2 regions of the Paenibacillus sp. G2S3 genome follow, and region 2 is predicted to be linked to the other one. Evidence: riboswitches for the same ligand, from Rfam matches in the RefSeq annotation. Region 2 holds a riboswitch; the other holds the start of a gene.
What was found. Region 2 has a riboswitch for cyclic di-GMP ahead of QNH28_RS28790 (NPCBM/NEW2 domain-containing protein). Riboswitches for the same ligand answer to the same signal wherever they lie in the genome.

Region 1 (4,220 bases), 1.8 Mb from region 2:
AGATATGGAAGCATTAAGTGCTTCAGGGATACCCATTTTAGCTGAACGCGGGCGTGAAGGTGGCTGGATGCTTACAGAAGGGTACCGTACCTCCCTAACGGGCATGAAGCCACAAGAGATTGGTTCGCTGCTTCTGTCCGCTGACTCCTCAATAATGAAGGATCTGGGAATACAGGATGACTTCTCTTCAGCTGTTCTCAAACTGGAGGCGGCTTCCTCACATCGAACTAGCAACCCAGCAAATTACCTTAGCGAGCGCATTCATATTGACGGTGCCAGTTGGCATCCTTCCGATGAGACATATCCATTCCTTTCTGTCCTGCAGGGAGCTCTTTGGGATGACCGCAAAGTAAAAATCACTTATCTTAGGAACGACGAGACTAAGGTCCGTATGATTGAACCTCTTGGATTAGTTGCAAAACGAGGAGTATGGTATGTTGTGGCCAAAAGCGAGAATGAGCTACGGACCTTTCGTGTGTCCAGATTAGTTAACGTTGAGGAAACCCATGAATGGTTCAACAGGCCTAACAATTTTGATTTAAAGCGTTACTGGGAAGAGTCCACCACGGCCTTTAAAGCAGCGCTGCCAAAGTACCCGGCAAAACTAAGGGTTAGAGCTTCTGTGTTAAAAGAATTGCAGCGGGAAAGATTTGTCACTCTCCATTTGCTAGAACCATCTAGAGATGCAGAGTGGGTGAACGTAGATGCTGAATTTAATACGATCGAATCGGCCTGCCGAATCACCCTATCCTTTAGTCCCTCAGTTATTGTTCTTGCACCACAAGAACTTTTAGAGATGGTAAGGTCTGCTATCGCAACAATTCACGCTATATATGAGGATTTTTGACAATAATTCTAAAGAACTACTATTTAATGATGATTTATGTCAGTTCTTACTATAGACCAATCACCTTTAAATCCCATATAATAACACCAATACATAATATTAATAAGGAGGACATTATACCAATGAACTGGATGCATAAACTTCCGTTAAAACAAAGAATTGTTGCCGGATGTTACCTCGTTGCCGCATTATTTGCTATTCCTGTTTTAGTTACTTTTATGATCTTAGGCAACATTATTTTGGGTATTGTTCTAGTAGTTGTTCTAGCTGCCTTAACTTTTCCCGTTGCCCGCTTTATCGAGAGAACGCTTACATCTTCTTTTGATGACATCGCGAATGTGTCTCATAGTATTTCAAAAGGGGATTTTACTAGTAGGGCCGATGAGAACGGGTCTATGGGGGATGTAAGTCGTTCCTTTAATACTATGATTGACAAGCTCAAGAAGATTCTGACAGAAGCTTCGCAAATTACTCGCCAAGTCATGGATGCAAGCCGCGGAATCGAAGATAAGAATCAGAATTTGAAAATTGTCATGGCACAGGTAGCCTCTTCATCCAACGAGCTAGCTCTGGGTGCAAATGAAATATCTACAGATATCGCTGAAATGACAGAATCTATTAAAGATATTGAGAATAAGGTATCCAATTATACGAACTCAACGAAAGAAATGAACAGACGTTCAATACATACATTAGAACTAGTTGAACAAGGACGACAATCCGTTGATACTCAAGCTGAAGGCATGCGTAAAAATATTCAGGCTACTCAAAAAGTAGCGGATACTATCGAAGCCCTTTCTCATAACGCTCGAGGAATTACGATGATCACCAAAACCATCACAGAGATCGCAGAGCAGACCAACCTCTTATCGCTGAATGCTTCCATCGAAGCAGCACGTGCCGGAGAACATGGTCGAGGATTTGCTGTAGTCGCACAGGAGGTTCGTAAGCTTGCTGAGGAATCAACGGCTTCAACGAAGGAAGTCTTCGGTTTAGTTCGGAGCATTGAAACTGATATTAAACAAGCGATTGACAATATCGCTATCAACGAAGAAGTCGTACAGGTACAGAATGAGATGATCACTCAATCTGCTCATATCTTTGCTCAAATTGTGCAAAGTGTGCAATATATTACTGAACAGATTTCTTCCTTCTCTTCTGAAAGTGATCTGATGTTAGAAAGTGCCTTGAAAATTTCAAGTGCAATAGAGAATATCTCTGCGATCACGCAGCAAACCGCTGCCGGCACCGAAGAAGTATCGGCCGCTATGAATGAACAAATTAATGCCCTGCAGTCCGTCGCAGAAGAAACTGAGAAAATGACTCAGGCTGTATTCAATCTACAGAAAACGATCCACATTTTCAAATTTTAAGTAAATAACAAATCGTATAAACAAATCCAAAAACTGCCCCTAAGTTTTTTCTTAGGAGCAGTTTTTTTATATTTATTATTTCATAGGTTGGACAAGAATTTCGTCAAAATTCGAGTTAATTTGCAAGAATATATTGACAAAGTATCTCTAGGAATATATTGTAAAGGAAAATTCTTCTTATAAATTTTAAAATTAATATTGGCAAAATCTTCGAAAGAGGATGACGCAAAACCATGGATCTACAGCCTCATTTTAATCTGAGGCCATGACAGCCAGGTTGCTGAAAACCAAGACGACTGGACTATTGTTCAGTCTCTATGGCGATTTATGCTTCCAACCTGTGCCCTATTTCAGAGCACAGGTTTTCTAATGTTTAATTTCAAAATAACAATCAACTTGTGAGGTGTATTTTTTTGAAGACAGTCGCAGATTACATGTCGGAAGCACTACGGAACCTAGGTGTTACCCATTCCTTTGGTATTATTGGCAAATCCATTTGTCCTATCGTTCTTAAAATGGTAGATTACGGTATTGAATTTATTCCTGGGAGACATGAGTCCAGTTCCGGCTTCGAAGCAGCTGGGTATGCGCTGAAAACTGGAAAACTAGGTGTAGCATTTGGTACTTCAGGTCCTGGTGGAACAAACCTATTAACTGCAGCAGCACATGCTAAGGCTAACAACCTACCTGTCCTATTTATTACTGGCCATCAATCTATCAAAGAGCTTGGTATTCCCCAATGTCAGGACTCTACCTCTTTTCTAGCTGATTTAGCTGATATGTTTAGACCTGCCACCTTATATAGCAAGCTTATTGAACGTGGAGATCACTTTAGCACAATCTTTAATCATGCCATATCCATTGCTTTGAGCGGTAATCGTGGTCCAGTTCACCTTTGTATTCCCTTTGATGTGCAAACGGAATTGCTAGAGGAATGTAATATTGTAATCCCTGAACGCGAATCACTTGTTAGCCACGCTAATATCGACCGTGTACTTGATGCTATAAATAACTCAAAGAATCCAATCATTATCGCTGGTAAAGGCGTTAACCGTTCAGGAGCACATAGTGAGCTAATTCAATTAGCGGAAACATTTAATATTCCTGTAGTTACATCTCCAGGTGGTAAAGGGGCTATAACTTGGGATCATCCACTCTATCACGGTCCAATTGGAGTAGGCGGTTGTTCCCATGGGGATGACTTGCTGAATCAAAGTGATCTATTTATCGTTCTCGGCTCACGTTTAAGTGATATGACTATTTGTAATCTTAAAAGGGAAAATCATCCTGCAACATTAATTCAGTTTGATAGCGATCCGACTTTTGTCGGAAAAATATTGTTCTCTAAAACGATTCCTGTGACTGGAGATCTACGCGACAATCTAGTTTGCTATCTTAATAACATTGACACGAACAACATCACAAAACGCGAAGCACCAACAAATCCCGGTTATACCGAAGAGCTTCCGATTTTACCAAACCTTTCACTTGCATCGGTCTTGAGTACGATGAGTGATTTGATTCCCTATAACAGCACAGTCTTTGTTGATGATGGTAGCCACGGTTTCCATGCTGCCAAATGGTACAAGGTTAAGAAACCTGGCAGTTTTGTTTTCGATGCTTACTTTGCTTGTATGGGTAATTCCATCGGGATGGCGATTGGTGCAAAGGTTGCTGCTCCAGAAGAAACGATCTTCTGTATTACAGGAGACGGCTGCTTTATGATGCTAGGGGCAGAGATTAACGCTGCTGTCTGCAAGAATATTCCTGTCATATTCATTGTTGTTAATAATAAACAGCTAGATATGGCTCTAAAAGGTATGGAAAAAACTACAGGACGTATTGACGGAACGATCTACGAAGTCCCTATGGACGCTGCGAAATTCGCAGAATCACTAGGTGCTACGGGTTACAAATGTGAGACAGCGGAGGAGTTCGAAACAGCCATCAAGGACGCTGTTGCAATCAACCGTGTTGCCGTCATTGAACTGTTAACAGAC
Region 2 (4,220 bases):
TCGATGATCTCGCTCATTTGAAATCGATTTTGACATATTACAAGGATCGGGGATTTGAATACGCTTTAGATGATGTTGGCGAAGGCTTCAGCACGATCGAGATGTTATTGGAGCTTAAACCCCATTACATGAAGCTGGATATGAAATATGTTCAGGGTGTGTCCAGCGATCCGAACAAACAGAAAATAGCTAAACAATTTTTAGAAAAGGCTTTAGAGATCCAATCTGTTCCCTTAGCAGAAGGTGTGGAGTTTAGAGAGGATTTTGAATGGCTTAAGCAGAGTGGTTATCAGTTGTTTCAGGGATATTTATTTGGAAAGCCTGACCCTATTCCCAAACAGTGATCCTAATGAGTATATCTCCGTCTAGAGGATGAGATGATTTCAGGTCAGAGTCTGATTACAGGTGAACCCCAGGGCTGTACAATTTAGGTAATTGAGAAGGGGGACGGGATGGATATGAATTGGCATAAATACATCACACGCTGGGCGGATTCGAGAGGGTTAGATGGGCGAGAAATTGATTATCAGTGGCCGTCTCCTTCATTTCCAGTCGTAAGCATTCGTAGCAATTTAGGTCGATACTCTGGTCAGGGGTTTGGTCACGGAAGCAAACCACAAGTGAAGACGGCCGTTGGATTAATTGCCATTGGAGATATAGCTGTTGGCCTGATATCCATAGGTGCGGTAAGCGTCGGTGTTCTGTCTGTGGGTGCAATATCACTGGGGATGTGGTTAGCCATCGGGGCAATAGCACTTAGCTGGCTTGGCTTCGCCGTGGGAGCAATTGCGATTGCAGGAGTGGCTGTAGGAGCGATCGCAATAGCCGAAAAAGCGTTGGGAGCTGTCGCCATAGGTGATACGGCATTTGGGGCGGTAGCCATAGGACGGATTGCTGGGGGAGCAGTAGCTATTGGCCAATGGGCATATGGTCTAATCGCAGTTGGCGAGCATGGCTTCGGGTTAATTCCCATCACGGGCGATGTGTGGAATTGGTTCCGGCGTTTGTTTGGATCGGGAGATTAAAAGGCTAACCAGTCCAAAAGTATCACTCGTAGTCTGGGATAGTTAATAAATAATATCTATCACGATAGAAAAATTAATTGCAATTACCTATTCGGATTTCATACCAATTAATCATGCGATCAGATGTGGCGTTATGTTACTCTTTGTAATGTATTCGAAACTTCATAGGCAAACCTATGGAAATGTAGGGACGCAAAGCTATAGGGACTAAGGTTATCATAACTATTGTCAGCCAGCTGCCAAAGAGTGTGTAACGCTTTTTGTTAAAATATAAGAAAGGTTAAGTTATGCACCTATACTTAATCTCTTATATTTCTCGCTTAAACCCTTATCGTCCTTATAAGGACGCCGAAGGCGTTTATGCTTGTTAAGGTTTAATAAAAATTAAGTCTTAATTTTTAGGCGACTTTATACGCAATCAAGCTACTCTTTTGGGGTAGTTTTTTTTGTGCCCATTTTAGGCTTGGAAGAGATTCATAATACATCTGGGGGGTAGAAAAGATGAAAAAAATGATTGCGATCGCTACATCGGCAGCCATGTTAGCCAGTTTTTCGAGTGAGGCAGGTTATGCTTTAGCAAGTGATGTAAGCAAGGTAAGTGTAGTGAAGACTGTAGTACAAAGCAAGGCTGAGCTATTAAGCAATGCGTCAGTTATTCCGTTTGATCTGTACGGCAAGGCTATCCTAAGCGCTTATAATGATGTTTTTAGAATGAATCCTGCGAATATTAAGTCCATCACAAATAACGGTGGCAACTACTCAGGTTCACCTATAGCTAAGGCTATTGATGGCGATATGAGTACGCATTGGGAAACGGGCAAACCGAACAGTTCAACGTTCACGAATGAGGTTGTCTTTGTTTTCAATGAGTCCACTGAATTAAATAGAATCGTATACGCTGCAAGACAATCCAGTGCAAAGGGGAAGGGGTTTGCTCAGGAATTTGATATTTATGGCTCAACTACGGATGCAGGAGATTATACGCTAGTATCCTCTGGAGAATATAAAGGCGGAGCAGGTGACGTTGTAGAGATTCAGTTTGCACCCACAGCCTTCAAGAGACTTAAATTTGTCTTCAAAAAAGCTAACCAAGATTGGGCGAGTGCGGCTGAATTTTCTTTTTATAAAGAGGATACCGTATCCGCTAAGATGAAAAGCTTGTTTACAGATGGAACGATGAGTGCGGTTGTTCCTGCTTATAATAGCGTCGAAGCGATCAATCAATTAGAAGAAGCGGCAAAAGTACATCCGCTCTATCCCATCCTTAAAGATTCTTTGGATTTGGCTAAGAAGCTAGTGAATGGAGAGGTTCAAACCGAAGGCACCATTATTGAGGCCGAACAACGTGGTGATATGAAAAAGCATGCGCAAGAAAACCTGAGAATTGGTTTCGGTACGAACAACCAGCCTACGGGGCTCGTTGCAATGCCTGGAGATACGATCAATGTGTATGTAGATGCTGCTTCGAGCGATAAATTGCCTTCTTTAGTATTTTCCCAACAAGAGGCGGCTTGGAACGTTTGGGCTAGCAGCGTGAAATTGCGTCCAGGTAAAAACACAATAACCGTTCCTGAATTTGCGACGAATAGTTATTATGCACATGAAGTGACTAAGGGCGGTACAGTGTATATCGTCAATCCCTATACAGCTGAGGAACAAGGGAAGGCACCACTGATCCGATTCGAAGGGTTCACAAAGATCCCTATGATGACCAAGACCATGGATCCTGAACAATTTAAAGCCTTCCTAACCACCTACAAGCAAAAATTAGATGAAGATAAAGCTGCGCATCCGAATGTTCAAGATCGCAAGCTCATCGATGTGGTGGAAATGGTCAGCGAGCATGTTATTTTCACAGGAACTGCGACAGAAGCTTATAACAAGTTTATTACAGAAGGAAATGATCCGCTGGGCACCGTAACCGGCTATGATACTTGGATGAAGACGATCTTTGACTTCTATGGCTTGGATGGCAGTAGTGTGATTCATGATGCCAAGCTAATTCGTGAGAATATTCGATTGATGCAGCCTTATGGTGCGATGTATGCAGCGGGAGATCATACAGGGATCCAACTTGGAACCGTGGGGACAATGTTAGGTGATTTTAACAAAGTCTATCCAGGCTGGGGATTGAATCATGAAATTGGGCATCGCTTGGCTATGGGTGAACGAGAATATGGCGAAGTAACCAATAATATGGTGTCTATGCTGATGTCAGTCCATGCGGACTCGATGGATACTCGTATTCCTTTTGAAAGTGATATTTATAAATATGTGATCCAAGAAAATAAAGTGGTTATGAATCAGCAGGGCTTATTTGCTCAGCTGGGAGCCTATTGGCAGTTGGAGTTGGCGCATCCGGGATACTGGACAGAATTGACAAGGATGTACCGCGAGCGGAAGGTCTCCCTTCCGAACGGTGACAATTCCAAGCAGCAGTATTTGGTGGAGTTCTCCTCTGAAGTGCTGGGGTTAGACTTAAGTAGCTATTTTGCCAGACATGGCTTCACTGTGAATCCTGAAACGAAAGAGAAATTAGCTAAATACCCAGCACCGAAAAAGCTATGGTATTTAAACAATTCAGTGGTTCATTATGAGGGAACAGGAATAGCAGATAAGAATGTTGCGATTAAGGTTAATATCACGCCTAACGCTACTGCTAAATCAAACACCTTAAGCTTCAGTATGAATAAGGATCTTAAGAAAGATTTCTTAGGATATGAAGTGTATAGAGACGATAAGTTAGTAGGGTTTACAGGCACTGATCAGTTCGTGGACAAGAGTGTAGACAGCAGCATCAATTATACGTACAAGATTGTTGGCTATGATAAGAAGCTGAACCCACTGAAGCCAGTACAGGTTAAAGCCTTTAAGCCAGCGCTGTCTGTTGAAGATCAAATTACGTTAAAGCTAAATCAACCCTTTGATCCGATGAACTATGTAAAAGCGACTAACTATCAAGGGAATGATATTACTGCTAATGTCACCCTGAAAGCGAATACCGTCGATGTAACGCAAAAAGGTGACTACGAAGTGGTATATGAAGTGAAGAACGAAGGGGTTACAGAAACCAAGACCACACAGGTTACGGTAACGAGTGACTATGCTTATCTTTCGGATCTTAATGCCAAGTCAGTCGTTGTTGGCTGGGGTGAATTAAAGAAAGACAAAGCCGTCTCTGGTGGAGTCATAACC

Region 1: linked by a shared signal. The riboswitch ahead of QNH28_RS20555 (thiamine pyrophosphate-binding protein) and the one ahead of QNH28_RS28790 (NPCBM/NEW2 domain-containing protein) in region 2 are both predicted to bind cyclic di-GMP.

What each region holds. Positions count from the first base shown of each region.
Region 1 covers NZ_CP126095.1:4,668,854-4,673,073, forward strand. Annotated here, with positions in the region: gene QNH28_RS20545 (helix-turn-helix transcriptional regulator) at 1-847, shown strand, start outside; gene QNH28_RS20550 (methyl-accepting chemotaxis protein) at 970-2,220, shown strand; cyclic di-GMP riboswitch class I at 2,411-2,505, shown strand; gene QNH28_RS20555 (thiamine pyrophosphate-binding protein) at 2,634-4,220, shown strand, end outside.
Region 2 covers NZ_CP126095.1:6,513,663-6,517,882, reverse strand. Annotated here, with positions in the region: gene QNH28_RS28800 (EAL domain-containing protein) at 1-344, shown strand, start outside; gene QNH28_RS28795 (hypothetical protein) at 459-1,025, shown strand; cyclic di-GMP riboswitch class I at 1,183-1,269, shown strand; gene QNH28_RS28790 (NPCBM/NEW2 domain-containing protein) at 1,527-4,220, shown strand, end outside.